Regions from separate parts of the Rahnella sp. ATs2 genome, predicted to be linked through region 1. Evidence: predicted binding sites of a transcription regulator. Region 1 holds the regulator's gene; each other region holds the start of a gene.
The links. Region 1 encodes PurR, which represses purine synthesis genes. Its sites were predicted from a motif close to CANGCAAACGTTTGCNTG; they were not measured.
Positions count from the first base shown of each region.

Region 2: a site for PurR is predicted at 2,952-2,969, ahead of rbsD (D-ribose pyranase). Genes of this name have one in related genera too.
Region 3: a site for PurR is predicted at 2,354-2,371, ahead of ypfJ (KPN_02809 family neutral zinc metallopeptidase). Genes of this name have one in related genera too.
Region 4: a site for PurR is predicted at 1,484-1,501, ahead of glyA (serine hydroxymethyltransferase). Genes of this name have one in related genera too.

Region 1 covers NZ_JBLYPL010000019.1:65,093-69,091, reverse strand. Annotated here, with positions in the region: gene ACJY2G_RS19450 (C40 family peptidase) at 1-607, shown strand, start outside; gene cydH (cytochrome bd-I oxidase subunit CydH) at 783-872, opposite strand; gene purR (HTH-type transcriptional repressor PurR) at 1,207-2,232, shown strand; gene punR (DNA-binding transcriptional activator PunR) at 2,283-3,188, opposite strand; gene punC (purine nucleoside transporter PunC) at 3,325-3,999, shown strand, end outside.
Region 2 covers NZ_JBLYPL010000015.1:136,525-140,523, reverse strand. Annotated here, with positions in the region: gene rbsB (ribose ABC transporter substrate-binding protein RbsB) at 1-5, opposite strand, end outside; gene rbsC (ribose ABC transporter permease) at 29-1,000, opposite strand; gene rbsA (ribose ABC transporter ATP-binding protein RbsA) at 1,007-2,512, opposite strand; gene rbsD (D-ribose pyranase) at 2,520-2,939, opposite strand; gene kup (low affinity potassium transporter Kup) at 3,154-3,999, opposite strand, start outside.
Region 3 covers NZ_JBLYPL010000009.1:46,333-50,331, forward strand. Annotated here, with positions in the region: gene ACJY2G_RS11235 (tRNA(Met) cytidine acetyltransferase TmcA) at 1-731, opposite strand, end outside; gene ACJY2G_RS11240 (DUF441 domain-containing protein) at 733-1,185, opposite strand; gene ypfJ (KPN_02809 family neutral zinc metallopeptidase) at 1,300-2,178, opposite strand; gene purC (phosphoribosylaminoimidazolesuccinocarboxamide synthase) at 2,398-3,111, opposite strand; gene bamC (outer membrane protein assembly factor BamC) at 3,168-3,999, opposite strand, start outside.
Region 4 covers NZ_JBLYPL010000002.1:159,460-163,458, forward strand. Annotated here, with positions in the region: gene glyA (serine hydroxymethyltransferase) at 126-1,379, opposite strand; gene hmpA (NO-inducible flavohemoprotein) at 1,641-2,912, shown strand; gene ACJY2G_RS02445 (c-type cytochrome) at 2,980-3,999, opposite strand, start outside.

The sequences.
Region 1 (3,999 bases):
CGAAAGCAAAAAAGAAAAAACACTCAGGACAACGCGGGCCGAGAAAAAGACAGATAAAGCCACTAAATCACGAGCGCTTGCCAAAAAAAGCAGTGAAAAAATCAGCAAGAAAGAAGCGTATGGCCGACACCGTAAAGGTAAAAAATTACGCGAAGAAGACACCAAACCTATTACGCTGAGTGCGACACATAAAAAACGCTATCAGCACGCACAACAAACGGCGATGACTAAGCTGATGCACCAGGTCGGCAAACCTTATCGCTGGGGAGGAACTTCTCCGAATACCGGTTTTGATTGCAGCGGTCTGGTCTATTACGCTTATAAAGATTTGATCCGCATTAAAATGCCGCGCACGGCAAACGAGATGTACCACCTGCGCGATGCAGCGCCGGTGAAACGTGGCGAACTTGAAAGCGGTGATCTGGTGTTCTTCAGAATCAACAACCGCGGCGCAGCGGATCATGTGGGTGTTTATGTTGGCAACGGCAAATTCATTCAGTCGCCAAGAACCGGTGAAGACATCAAAATCACCTCACTGGGCGATGATTACTGGCAAGACCACTATGTTGGCGCACGTCGGGTGATGACCCCACAAACAATCCGATAATAAACAATTCGTTAAGTCTGAAGTTTCGCTAATCAGCCATTGAATAGCACTTAACGAAGAGTTTCTGCAGGGAAGAGTATCGGCGGTAACGGTCACTGCGTAAAATTGAAAAGGGCGATTCCTGTGAAAGGTATCGCCCTTTTTTGTTGCGTCTCACTACTGTCTTAGTGCCAGATTAGTTCATCACTGCCGTGAAGCTGAAAGCGATAATCATGAGCAAAGCGCATACCGTGGTGATCAACGATAATTTCAGGTTGCTGTCCATCAAACCCCCTTTCGGATCAAGTTGTGGCGTTTCTTTTAGCCACACTAAATGTGTGCCAACGCATTTTCGCATAATTCACTTTTAAAATCTTCTGCTGAATGAAAATGTGAACATGACAATTTTACTTCCACTTTCATGCATTATAAGAGAAAATTGTCGGTTAACACGCCTGTGTGCCGGTCGATTTCACCCGAGAGCATTTCACGCCTCATTCTGAAGAATCCACCCAATGATTACACTGCCCTTTTAGATGTCCGCAGTGTAATCAGCGCAAGCAAACGATTAACATAATGCTAACGTGCTGAAGCACGGAAGTTCAGGAGTCATTCTTTACATGGCAACGATTAAAGATGTCGCAAAGCGCGCTGGCGTTTCCACTACAACCGTGTCGCACGTCATCAATAAAACACGTTTCGTCGCCGAAGAAACCAGGGAAGCAGTGCTGCTTGCCATTAAAGAGCTACATTATTCGCCGAGCGCCGTAGCCCGTAGTCTTAAAGTGAATAACACCAAGACAATTGGTCTGCTGGCAACCTCCAGTGAAGCGCCCTATTTCGCCGAGGTGATTGAAGCCGTAGAGAACAGCTGCTTCTCCAAAGGCTATACGCTGATCTTGTGTAACTCGCACAACAATCTGGAAAAACAACAGGCCTATCTGCAAATGCTGGCGCAAAAACGCGTCGATGGTCTGCTGGTCATGTGCGCGGAATACCCTGATGAATTACTCAATATGCTTGAAGAGTATCGTTCGATTCCTATGGTGGTGATGGACTGGGGCGAAGCGCGTAAAAACTTCACCGACAGCATTATCGACAATGCTTTCGAAGGCGGATATATGGCCGGACGCTATCTGATCGAACGCGGGCATCGTGATATTGGCGTAATCCCGGGACAACTCGCGCGTAACACCGGCGGCGGTCGTTTCCAGGGTTTTGTCAAAGCGCTGACGGAAGCCAATATCCCGCTTCGCGAAGAATGGGTGGTTCAGGGCGATTTCGAGCCGGAGTCAGGTTATCAGGCGATGCATAAGATTCTGATGCAGAAACAACGCCCCACCGCCGTCTTCTGCGGGGGTGATGTCATGGCGATGGGCGCAATTTGCGCCGCTGATGAACTCGGATTGCGCGTCCCGCAAGATATTTCGGTGATTGGTTACGATAACGTGCGTAATGCGCGGTACTTCTCTCCGGCACTGACGACCGTGCATCAGCCGAAAGAACGGTTGGGTGAGATGGCCTTTACTATGTTACTCGACCGCATCGTCAGCAAACGTGAAGAATCACAGACCATCGAGGTGCATCCGAAACTGGTTGAGCGTCGTTCGGTGGCCGATGGCCCGTACCGCGACTATCGCCGTTAATGTTTGCCTTTAATCTTTTATAACGCCTGCTTTTGCAGGCGTTTTATTTCTCAGTCCCGCAACCATTCACGGTTCATCGTTTCTGTATCACCCATATATTCCAGCAACCACGCCAGTGAAGGTGACGGATTACTCTGGTCCCACGTGAGGCAACACGGGCTGTCAGGGAAGGTATTCTCCAGCGCCAGAACCTGCAATGTCTGCTGCTCAATGCGATGGCTCACGCGATGTACCGGCATCATTCCCACACATAAACCTTCACTCAGACATTCAAGCGCGCAGGTCCAGTCCGGCACAACCAGACGCCGCTGGTTATCGAGTGTCCAGGTATCACGCTTAGGCAACGTCCGCGAGGTATCTTCAAGACACAATGCGGGATAAGGCCTGAGCTGGTCATCACTGAGCGCACCCGGTAACTGCGCCAGCGGATGCTGCGGGCTGACCACGCAGTGCCAGTCCATAAACCCCATGTCGCGAAAACTGAAACGACCACCAACCGGTATCGCCCGCGTCGCACCGATTGCCACATCAGCACGTCCGTCAACCAGTGCGTCCCACACACCATTAAACACTTCGGAATGAATAATCAGCTCCGTATCAGGAAAATGACGATAGAAATCCAGCACCAGTCGCCGGGTTCTTGCCGGTTTAACAATTCTGTCGACAGCAATACGTAACTCGCCCCGCCAGCCGTTGGCAACCTGCTGACATTGGCGTCTTGTAGCTATCATTTTTTTTATCAGAACCCGCGCTTCATCCACGAAAACTTTGCCCGCTGGCGTTAAAACGACGTCGCGGTGTCGACGTTCAAACAAGGGCACCGCCAGCCATTGTTCGAGCTGACGAACGGTGTAGCTGATGGCAGAAGGGACCCGATGTAGTTCCTGTGCCGCCGCACTGAAGCTTCCGGTTCTTGCCACCGCATCAACGACTTCCAGAGCGTATTCTGACCACATATTTTAGCCTTCAATATTTTTGATAGCAGAGTGCAAATATTAACGTTTCACAACGCTGTTATCAAAGCGTTAAAATCTGCCTCCGAACAGATCCCTGCATCAAATCATCTGCAATAAATAAATTAACGAGATAATAATGAAACCCTCCTTTGGATTTATGCTCTATCTGGCTGGCCTGAGCATGCTCGGCTTTTTAGCCACAGATATGTACCTTCCTGCGTTCAGCGCAATGCAAATTAGCCTGATGACCAGTCCGGGAATGATCAGCGCCAGCCTGAGTATTTTTCTCGGCGGATTCGCCATCGGACAATTGCTGTGGGGACCGCTGTCAGACCGCATTGGCCGCAAACCGGTTTTACTGCTGGGCCTGACACTGTTTGCCGTCGGCTGCCTGGGCGTGATTTGGGTCGAGAACGTGCGCGCCCTTCTGGCGCTGCGTTTCTTACAGGCCATGGGCGTCTGTGCCGCCGCAGTGACCTGGCAGGCAATCGTGGTGGACCGTTTTTCAGCGGATGTCGCTAAAAAAACCTTCGCCAGCATTATGCCTTTAGTGGCACTTTCGCCGGCGCTGGCTCCTTTGCTTGGCGCCTGGGTGCTCAATCATTTTGACTGGGAAGCGATATTTGCCCTGCTGACTGCGGTCGCCGCCCTGTTGCTTATCGCCACCTTCACGCTGCGGGAAAATAAGCCGGCAGAACACAAATCTGACGAAAAAGCGGGCTTTGGCACGTTGCTGAAGTCGCGCGTTTACAGCGGTAATGTCATGATTTACGCTGCCTGTTCCGCCGGTTTCTTTGCCTGGCTGACAGGT
Region 2 (3,999 bases), on a different contig from region 1:
TTCATGGTCATAAGTCCTGTAGGAGAGGTTATTTGTTGCTTTTGTTATCCACCAGTACCGCCAGCAGGATGACAACTGCTTTTACGATCATCTGGTAGTAGGAAGAAACACCTAATAAGTTCAAACCGTTATTCAGGAAGCCAAGGATCAGTGCCCCAATCAGCGTTCCGACAATGCGTCCTTTACCCCCGGACAGGCTGGTTCCCCCTAATACCACTGCGGCAATCGCATCCAGCTCGTAACCTGTACCGGCGTTAGGCTGCGCAGAAGACAGGCGCGCCACTTCGATGATACTGGCCAGAGCCGCCAACAAACCACACAGGGAGTAGACGATAATTTTAACTTTATCGACGCTGATACCTGACAAACGCGTTGCGGATTCGTTACCGCCCAGCGCGTAGATATAACGTCCTAAGCGGGTGTGATGGAGCATGTACCAGGCCGCAATAAACACCACCGCCATCAGCCAGACCGGCGTCGGGATGCCCAGCGGGCGGCCGATACCAAACCAGCCGAAGACATCGGCAACATCATTAAAACCCGTGCTGATCGGGCTGCCGTTGGTGTACACCATCGTGATACCGCGCAGCAGCAACATCATGACCAGCGTGGCGATAAACGCCTGCACTTTGCCTTTGGCGACAATCACCCCGGTCACCGCACCGACGGCGGCACCCAGCGCCAAAGCTCCCGCCACCGCGACTAATGCATTCACTTCCAGCCCGACAATCGAGGCTGCCACCGCGCCGGTCAGCGCCAGCAAAGAACCGACGGATAAATCGATACCTGAGGTGAGGATCACCAGCGTCATGCCGACCGCCATAATGGCGTTGACCGACGTCTGCTGAAGAATGTTAAACAGGTTATTGAGCGTGAAGAAATTCGGGCTCATGGAAGAAACCACGGCAATCAACACCAGCAGCGCAATCAGAGACTTTTGCTCCAACAACCACTCTTTACTGATCCAGCGCTTCTTGGCTGGCAATGTCTGAGAACTCATATCTGATTACTCCTGCGTCACGCCGTATTGCTTGCCGACAGCGGCTGCCATCAACACTTCTTGCGTAGCCTGTTCTATCGGGAATTCACCGCTTAAATGACCTTCATGCATCACCAAAACACGGTCACTCATGCCGATCACTTCCGGCATTTCTGAGGAAACCAGGATGATGCTCAGCCCTTCGCGCTTGAACTGGTTTATAAGCTGGTAAATCTCTTTTTTGGCACCGACGTCAACGCCACGCGTCGGTTCGTCGAGGATCAGGACTTTTGGCCGCGTCATCAATCCGCGGGCAATCGCCACTTTTTGCTGATTACCACCGGAAAGCAGGCCGATTGTCTGCATCATCGACGGCGTTTTAATATTGAAGAGACGGATAAAGTCGCCAACGGCCTGCTGTTCTTCCGCGTGCCTGAGACGTCCGCCACCATGGCTGAAATAGCGCAGCGCAGTCAGTGACATATTTTCTTTCACTGACATACCGAGTACCAGGCCATCGCGCTTACGATCTTCTGAGATGTAAACGATGCCGTTTGCCAGTCCGTCCTGCGGTGAATGCGTGACCACTTCGCGTCCATCAAGCGACACATAGCCACTTTTACGCGGCAATGCACCGTAGAGAATTTTCATCAGTTCAGTACGGCCTGCGCCCATCAAACCGGAAATCCCCAGAATTTCGCCGCTGTGCAGATCAAAGCTGACGTTATCCACGCCCGGACCGCTGACATCACGCACCTGCAGACGCAACGCACCGCGCTGATGATTAATACGCGGGTATTGTTCTTCGAGACGGCGGCCGACCATCATTTCAATCAGCGTGTCTTCTTCCAGCGAACTGACCGGACGCTCAGCGATAAACTGCCCGTCACGGAATACCGTCACGTCATCGCAGATTTCAAAGATTTCTTTCATGCGGTGGGAGATATACACCACGCCACAGCCTGCGGCTTTCAGCTCGCGGATCACGCTAAATAAAGAGGCGGTTTCGGTATCGGTCAGGGCGTCCGTGGGTTCATCCATGATGATGACTTTCGACTCAAAGCTCAGCACCTTGGCAATTTCGACCATCTGCTGATCGCCAATTGATAATTCGCCAACCAGACGATCGCTTTTGTAGCGCAGGTTCAGGCGCGCCAGCAGTTTATCGGCTTCGGCATACATCTTTTTCCAGTTAATGCGGCCAAAACCGTTCACAAACTCGCGGCCCAGGAAGATATTTTCAGCGATGGTCAGCTGTGGGATCAGATTCAGTTCCTGATGGATGATGCCAATTCCGGCTTCCTGAGAAGCTTTCGGGCCATTAAACGCCGCTTCCTTGCCCAGAAAATGTACTGAGCCGGCATCTTTCTGGTAGATGCCGGTCAGCACTTTCATCATGGTGGACTTGCCCGCGCCGTTTTCTCCCACCAGCGCCATCACACGTCCCGGATAGACGCTGAGCGCCGCGCCGGAAAGTGCTTTAACGCCGGGAAAGGCTTTATCAATGCCTGTCAGTTGCAGCAAAGGTTGCATAAAGGCCTCAGAAGGTTACGCCGGCACACAGAATAACGTTCGCGTAAGGCGAACATTCCCCGCTGCGGATCACAGCCCGACTTTTTTCGCTTTGCGCTTTGAATGCCTCATGACTGACGTAATCCAAAGCAATGGTGTTTCCCTGGTGTTGTTCGAGTTGTGTCAATTGGGCGAGCAACGCTTCATGGAGTTGAGGATTTTTAGTGAGGATTTCCTCGGCGAGGATAGCCCGCTCAACCTGCATCTCATGTGTCACTACCTCTAAGACTTGTAAAAAGGTGGGAACTCCCTGGGTCAGAGCCAGATCGATGCGTTGGCAAGCTGCTGGCACCGGAAGTCCGGCATCGCCAATAACCAGCTGATCGGTGTGACCTAACCGGGCAATAACATGTGAGATTTCGGCATTTAACAGCGGTGACTTCTTCATTGTGAACTCCTACAGCGAAACGTTTCGCTCACGGATGAGTTTATTAACTTCATCACGCATGGCAACGGACAAGTGATGGAATTGTGATCAGCGTCGAAACGTTTCGCTGAATGATTCAGAAACCGCAGGGAAATTTGAGTTAGTCGTTTCAGAAACGAGAAAGCGAAAATAAAACAGGGCACCCGAAGGTGCCCTGTGACGGCAGAAATTAGTGTTAAATTTCTACCTGCGTACCGAGTTCGATCACCCTGTTAGGCGGAATTTCAAACTGATCCGGTGCGCGTAAGGCGTTACGGCTGAGCGCCATAAAGAGCTTGCCACGGAAGTAGAGATACCACGGGCGTTTGGTCAGGATCAGCGATTCGTGCGACATAAAGAATGAGGTTTCCATCATCCGGCATGGCAGCCCTTCCAGACCACAGCGGTGGAAAACCTCTTCCACATTCGGCGTCTCTTTAAATCCGTAACTCGCGACCACACGCCAGAACGTCGGAGAAAGCTGTTCGATGGTGACGCGCCGGACGTTATGCACATAAGGCGCATCTTCGGTGCGTAACGTCAGCAGTACCACGCGTTCATGCAACACTTTGTTGTGCTTGAGGTTATGCAGCAAGGCAAACGGAATGACGTTGATGGCACGGGACATATACACCGCGGTTCCCGGAACGCGAACCGGCGGGGATTTCTCCAGAGACGCAATCATCGCTTCAAGAGAGTTGCCGTGCTCGTTCATGCGGCGCATAAGGCGGAAACGCTCGCTTTTCCAGGTAGTCATAACGATAAACATGCACAAACCCAACGTCAGCGGCAACCAGCCACCGGAGAACAGTTTCGTGGCATTCGCCGCGAACAGCGGGATATCCATAAACAGCAGACCGATCAGCAAAAGCCCCACCAGGAACGGTTTCCAGTGCCAGTTTTTAAGCGCCACCGTACAGGAAAGAATACTGGTCAGCACCATCGTACCGGTCACAGCAATACCGTATGCCGCCGCCAGGTTGCTCGAATGCTCGAAGCTGGCGATAACGATAACCACCGCAAAATACAGCAGCCAGTTAAT
Region 3 (3,999 bases), on a different contig from region 1:
TCAGGCGCGATAAAATGAGCAGATTCAGCTGGCTGATTAAGTATCTGGCTGGCCGACGCTTTGGCCGGTGCGGTCACGCAACAGCTGCCCGGCCACCGACGGATCAACATGCCCGCCAGCGTCGATTTACCCCGACCACGCGGCGCGGTCAGCACCCACACGCCGGACTGAGCCTGCATCAGTTGTTGTAAAATTTGCGATTGCTCAGCAGTGGGCTGACCGTCGGGTGGCAGCCAGTCAGCTGCAACGGGCAACGGCGCGAGCTCAAAAGGCTGATTCTGCCGCCAAACCGTGACGCTGCGGTATTTTTCAAGCAAAGACTGGAAACGACGGATAAAGCGCGGCGTGGGGATCGCCTGCGGCTGTTCGCTCCAGCGCAGGCTATCGGCATCCGGCGTGTCGGCCCAGGCGCTCCATTCCGGCACCAGTAAAATCAGCCAGCTTCCGGCTTTCAATGCGCCGGAAAATGCCGCCAGCGCCTCGACATTCAGGCTATGGCGGGCATCAAACACGCCGTGAAAAACATCCTGCCCCAGCAGCGTATGTGCCGCTGACGGCGAACAGGCGTTCACGTCGTCAGGCGCGGAATCACTGAGCCAGAGCCAGTCACCGGCACTCTGTGCGCAGAACTGAATGGCCTGTTGTTCACACCACTGCGCGTCGCCACTGAACACCAGCAAACGCCGGACGCCCAGCCGCTGCATCTGTTGCTGTGGCAAAGTGACTGACATGTCAGGTTTTCCCGACAATCATCGATAACAGACCGGCAGCGATCAGCGGCCCGACCGGCACACCTTTAAACATCGCCACGCCCAGCACGGTGCCTACCAGCAAACCCGCCACCAGATGCGGCTGTGTACCCATCAGTGTCAGGCCGCGTCCGCCAAGCCAGGACACCAGCACGCCCACCAGAATGGCGACAATGGATTTCCAGTGGAAGAAAGAATGCACCACGGTGCTGGCGCTGATTTTTCCGCTGGCAATCGGCGCCATCACGCCAATGGTCAGAATAATAATGCCGATGGTCAGACCGTATTTTTCAATCCACGGGAAAAAGTTGTTCAGCGGCGTAATGCGTACCGTAAGAAGGAAGAACATTGCGATGGTGACGGCGCTGTTGTGGCTGATGATGCCCAGACCGGCGAAGACAAGTAAAATCAAAAGGGTTGGATCGAGAAAAGCCATGGCATTCCCAGCGGTTCAACATGAGGAAAAAAGAGAGGCTCACTGAGCCTCTCTGGATCGGTCATTGATTATTGAACAGTTTTTGGCAGCAGACCAGCGCTTATTGCGTGTTAATCAGCGGCTGGCGAAGGTGTTGCACTGGTCAGGATTACCGGTATCAAATCCGCGTTTGAACCAGGTATAACGCTGTTCAGACGTACCGTGTGTGAAGCTGTCCGGCACAACGCGTCCCTGACTTTGCTGCTGTAAACGGTCATCGCCGATGGCACGCGCAGCATCCAGCGCTTCTTTCAGGTCGCCCTCTTCGAGAACGTTTTGCTGTTGCATGGCGTGTCCCCAGACACCGGCGTAGCAGTCAGCCTGCAATTCCATTTTCACCGACAGCTGATTCACCACCGTCTGCGATGCGCCCTGCTGCATTTCGCGAACCTTGCGCTCAGTACCCAGCAAGTTCTGCACATGGTGACCGACTTCGTGCGCGACCACATAGCCTTGCGCAAAATCACCGCCCGCGCCGAGTTTGTTCTGCAATTCCTGATAGAAAGACAAATCGATATACACCGTGCTGTCCGCCGGGCAGTAGAACGGGCCCATCACCGACTGGCCGGTACCGCAACCGGTACGGGTTGCGCCGCGATACATCACCAGTTTCGGCTCACGGTAAGTCATGCCCTGCTTCTGGAAAATCTCTTTCCAGGTGTCTTCCGTTGAGGCGAGGATCACCGAGGTGAATTTTGCCTGCTCATCATCTTTCGGGCTGATGGATTGTGACTGTGTCTGTTGCTGCATACCGCCGGACTGTCCGCCGTCAATCAGCGGAGTGAGGTCGATACCGTAATAACCGGCAACCAGCACCACAATGATAATCACAATGCCGCTTTTGCCACGGATAGGCAGACGCATCCCCCCGCCACCTAAACCGCCGCCGCCGTTAGATCCCTGTCCGCGTCTGTCTTCTACATTGTCGCTTTCGCGACGCCCTTGCCAACGCATAGATACCTCCAACCTGTTTTTTTAAGACTAGCCAGCACACGCAGTTAATACCATCTGCGAAAGGACGTAATTTTAGTGACGAAGGGATTAAATGAAAGGAATCAGTGTGAAAACAGGAAAATTAAATGCAGGGAAGAGAACGGGTGACGGAGACCATCACCCGTTAAGTGCGCACCACGTAAACGATTGCGCAGTCTGGCTAAAAAAATAATGCGCCGCTTAGTCCAGTTTCACACCAATACGGTGAGCCACTTCTTCATAGGCTTCAATCAGTCCACCGAGGCTCTGGCGATAACGGTCTTTGTCCATCTTGTTCAGGGTTTCTTTATCCCACAGGCGGCTGCCGTCTGGTGAGAACTCATCACCCAGCACCACTTCACCATTGAACAGACCGAATTCCAGTTTGAAATCGACCAGGATCAGACCGGCATCATCAAACAGTTTGCTCAGCACGTCGTTGGCTTTGTAGCTCAGCTCTTTCATGCGCGCGAGGTTTTCTTCGTTCACCCAGCCAAAGGTTTTGCAGTAAGACTCGTTGACCATCGGATCGTGCATCGCATCGTTTTTCAGGAACAGGTCGAACAACGGCGGGTTCAGTTCCAGACCTTCTTCAATGCCCAGACGTTTTACCAGCGAACCAGCAGCACGGTTACGGATAACGCATTCAACCGGGACCATATCCAGTTTTTTCACCAGCACTTCAGTGTCAGACAACAGGCGTTCCATTTGAGTAGGAATACCGGCTTCTTCCAGCTTAGCCATGATGAAATGGTTAAATTTGTTGTTAACCATACCTTTACGGTCGAACTGCTCAATACGCTGACCATCCAGTGCTGACGTATCGTTACGGAACTCCAGTACCAGAAGGTCCGGGTTTTCGGTGGTGTAGACGGTTTTCGCCTTGCCGCGATACAACTCAGCTAACTTTTGCATCTTTACTTACTCCAGTGGAAAAAACAGATGTAAAAAGGGGCCGGAGCCCCTTGGTATTATTTTGCGCTGCTCTGGCTAAACGCGGCCTGCATGACCGCCACCATCGCGTCGTTCTGCGACTGGCTGAGAGCATGTCCTTTCGGATCAAGGAACTGCAAGCTACTACGGTTGTCGAGGTCGCCAACCTGAAGTTTGTAATCACCGGAGCTGAGGCCCGGATCTTTCGCACCCAGTGTCTGCCACGCATCGTCATTCAGCGGTTTGTAAGTCACAGACATTGTGCCTTGCGGACGGCTGCTGTCGGTCACTTTCATGCCGGCTTTCGCCAGGGCATTAGGCAGACGATCCCAGACCACGCCGTAAGATGAACGGACGATCAGCACCGGTAAGCCGGTATCATCAGCGCCGCTCTGGACGTCGATATCACCTACGCGGCGGTTATCGAGACGCGCCTGAGTATCCTGCTGCACTTTATCCAGGTTCGCCGTGATGGCGTTCATCATCTGGCTGTTGTAGCGCTGGATTTCGGCAGTAGACGTCACCGCTTTATCTTGCTGTTTCAGCTCAAGCGTTTTCACGGTCAGTGCCAGCTGGTAGCTCTGCTGTTTCACGCTGATCTGATAACGGCCCTGATACTGGAAGTCTTCATCCGCACGATTCCAGTCAATGAAATCGGTGGAGAGCGTCTGGTTCGCGTCATCACGGTTGGCAATTTTGAATTTATTTTGCTCAACAGCTTTAACGACGTTGTTCCACAAATCACGGTTTTGCGGCGTGTTTTCCAGCAGCACGGTACTGGTGTCGCCGGAGAACTGAGTCTGAGAACCGTTCAGCAATGCCAGCGGCTGGGCAGGTGGACGAATGTCGAGCTGCTTACCTACCGCGCCC
Region 4 (3,999 bases), on a different contig from region 1:
ACAATCGCTAGCAATCCGCAGACGCTTTCATACTCCAGTAATGTCTGCCAGCTCACAAATTCTGATAGATGCCCATAAAAAAACCCGCCGGAGCGGGTTTTAGCAGCTTTACGGCTTCGCAAATATTACGCGTAAACCGGGAAGCGTGCACAGATGTCGAGAACTTTCTGTTTAACGCGTTCGATAGTGCCTTCGTCGTTCACGTTGTCCAGCACGTCGCAGATCCAGCCAGCCAGTTCACGCGCTTCAGCTTCTTTAAAGCCGCGACGGGTGATAGCCGGAGTACCGATACGCACGCCGGAAGTCACGAACGGGCTTTTCGGATCGTTAGGCACGCTGTTTTTGTTCACAGTAATGTTAGCGCGACCCAGTGCGGCATCGGCTTCTTTACCGGTCAGGTTTTTATCAACCAGATCCATCAGGAACAGGTGATTGTGCGTACCGCCGGAAACCACTTTGTAGCCACGTTCCAGAACCACAGCGACCATTGCCTGAGCATTTTTAGCCACTTGCTGCTGGTAGGTTTTGAACTCAGGTTCCATCGCTTCTTTCAGTGCTACCGCTTTACCGGCAATCACGTGCATCAGCGGGCCGCCCTGGCCACCAGGGAAGACAGCGGAGTTCAGTTTTTTATAGAACTCTTCGTCACCGCCTTTCGCCAGAATCAGACCGCCGCGTGGGCCAGCCAGCGTTTTGTGCGTGGTGGTGGTCACGATGTGCGCGTGCGGAACCGGGTTCGGATAAACGCCCGCAGCAATCAGACCGGCAACGTGTGCCATGTCGACGAAGAAGTAAGCGCCAACGCTGTCGGCGATTTCACGCATTTTTGCCCAGTCAACGATACCGGAGAACGCGGAGAAGCCGCCGATGATCATTTTTGGTTTGTGCGCTTCGGCCTGACGTTTTACGTCGTCATAATCGATGTCGCCGCTTTCGTCGATGCCGTAAGGTACGACGTTGTACAGTTTACCGGACAGGTTAACCGGTGAACCGTGCGTCAGGTGACCGCCATGGCCGAGGTTCATCCCCAGAATGGTGTCGCCCGGTTGCAGCAGTGCGGTGTAAACCGCGAAGTTTGCCTGTGAGCCGGAGTGTGGCTGAACGTTAGCGAAATCTGCACCGAACAATTCTTTTGCACGGTCGATAGCCAGTTGTTCAACGATGTCAACGTACTCACAACCACCGTAGTAACGTTTGCCCGGGTAGCCTTCGGCATATTTGTTGGTCAGCTGCGAACCCTGAGCCTGCATAACACGCGGGCTGGTATAGTTTTCTGACGCAATCAGCTCGATATGTTCTTCCTGACGAACAACTTCTTTTTCCATTGCTGCCCACAGCTCAGCATCATAATCGGCAATGTTCATTTCACGCTTTAACATCCGCATCTCCTGACTCAACAAACTAAAAATAAAAGCCCCTTCCGGGTTCTGCGCAACAGTGTAAATGTTTAAGCGCCCTTCGGATAGGGTCAGTTTGAGGTTTTTAGGCAAACGATTGGCTCCAGATACAGCAAGGCTTTGATCTGCGAACATCTGCCCGTAATCAAGGGATAAATATTCATCTGAACATGTACAAATTTCAGCTTTGTGACTCAGCCCCCACCGCACTCCTTTCCTTAAAAAGCCCTTACCCCTTTAGGGGTGTTTACAGAAATTGTGGGTTTATATAAGATGCATTTAAAATGCATGTTTAATGAAATCGACAAAGACACGGAGTTCACTATGCTTGATTCAGCCACTATCGCTACCGTTAAATCCACTATTCCTTTGCTTGCAGCGACCGGTCCGAAACTGACCGCGCACTTCTACGACCGCATGTTCGAGCACAATCCCGAGCTCAAAGACATCTTCAATATGAGCAATCAGCGCAACGGAGATCAGCGTCAGGCGCTGTTTGATGCCATCTGTGCTTACGCCGCCAATATCGAAAATCTGGCGGCATTATTACCTGCGGTGGAGCGCATCGCGCAAAAGCACACCAGCTTCACCATTCAGCCGGATCAATACAACATTGTCGGTGAACACCTGCTGGCAACGCTGGATGAAATGTTAAGCCCGGGTCAGGAAGTGCTGGATGCGTGGGGCAAAGCCTACGGCGTGCTGGCGAATGTGTTTATCAACCGTGAAGCAGAGATTTATCAGGACAGCGCAGAAAAAACCGGTGGCTGGCGCGGTACGCGTGAATTCCGCATCGCCGAAAAACAAGCGCAAAGTGAACTGATCACCTCTTTCCTGCTGGAACCTGTCGATGGATTGCCGGTGGTGGATTTCCAGCCGGGACAATATCTGGCGGTATATATCCGCGATGCGTCGCTGGAAAATCAGGAAATCCGTCAGTATTCCCTGACCCAGGCACCGAACGGTAAAACCTACCGCATTGCCGTAAAACGCGAAGGCCAGGGCGCGGTATCCAACTTCCTGCATCACTTTGCGCAGCCGGGCGACATCATTCATCTTGCAGCCCCGCACGGCGATTTCTTTATGGATATCAGCGATACCACGCCGGTCGCGCTGATTTCTGCCGGTGTCGGCCAGACGCCGATGTTAGGTATGCTCAATACGCTGGCAGAACGCGGACATCATGCGCCGGTACAATGGCTGCACGCGGCGGAAAACGGCGCGGTTCATGCATTTGCCGGTGAAGTGAAAAGCGCGCAGAAAAACCTGCCGCAGCTGGAAAGCCATGTCTGGTATAACCAGCCACAGGCAAATGATTTACCGGGAGAGGACTTTCAGTATCAGGGTCTGATGGATCTGAGCAAAGTCAGCGAACAGCTGAATGATCCAGCCATGCATTTCTACCTGTGCGGTCCCGTCGGCTTTATGCAGTTCGCGGCCAAACAGTTGCTGGCGATGAACATCAGCGAAGCGAATATTCACTACGAATGCTTCGGTCCGCATAAAGTCATTTAATTCCTGCCCTGAAAAGAAAAAGGCTGACACATAATGTCAGCCTTTTTTATTGCTGCGTCAGCAGGGATTAATGACGACGGCGACGACGAATAAACAGCAGTGCAATCAGCAGGATAACGAGCAGTCCTGCAATGCCCATTCCCCAATGCGCCAGCTCCAGCAACGGCGAAGGTTTACCGCCAGCGCGCAGTTCTTTCACCCGCTGTGGCGTCACACTCGCCTGATCGTTACCAAATTGCTGCAATAACTGATTACTCAGCGTGGCCACCTGCGTATCTGACAGCAAATGATCAAACGCCGGCATCGCCACATCTTTACTTTCCGCGCCGCGCTGCACGCCATGCAAAATCGCCATCACCAGATTGTCGCTGTTCAGATGCCCCAGCGCAGTGTTGTTGATGAGCGACGGTAAGCCGCCGTCCTTGCTGCCACGACCGTCCGGCTGATGGCAACTGGCGCAATAGCCGTCATACACCTGCCAGCCGGTCATCTTGTCAGCATCAGCAGGACGCGGAACGCCACGCAAAGTATCGACATAATTCGCCGGTGAGCCGAACTGGTCCGCAGCCCTCGCCTGCCCTTGCTGACTGACCGGCGTGGTTTGTTTCAGCCACACGGCAATCGCCTGCAAATCACTGTCGCTCAGATGGCTGAGGCTGTGGTCGATCGCTTCTGCCATCGGCCCTGCCGCCTGCGCCTTGCCCGGCGCATGACCGGTTTTCAGGTAAGCGGCGATTTCATCGGTGCTCCAGTTGCCTGTTCCGCTGACCGCGTCCGACGTAATGTTCGGAGCAAACCAGGTGCCCAGACTGCTGCCGCCCAGCGCTTTATCGCCCTGCTCCGCCATCAGCGCATTACGCGGCGTATGGCAGGTGCCGCAGTGCGCCAGCGCTTCGCCAAGATACGCGCCACGGTTAACCTGATCGCTTTTCGACGGATCGGCTTTAAACGCGCCTTTCTCGAGGAACAGCAGATTCCAGCCAGCCATCGACAAACGCACGTTGAACGGGAACGGCAGTGCGGTCGGCGTTGACGGGGTATCCACCGGTTGCACGCCCTGCATAAAATAAGCGTACAGCGCTTTCAT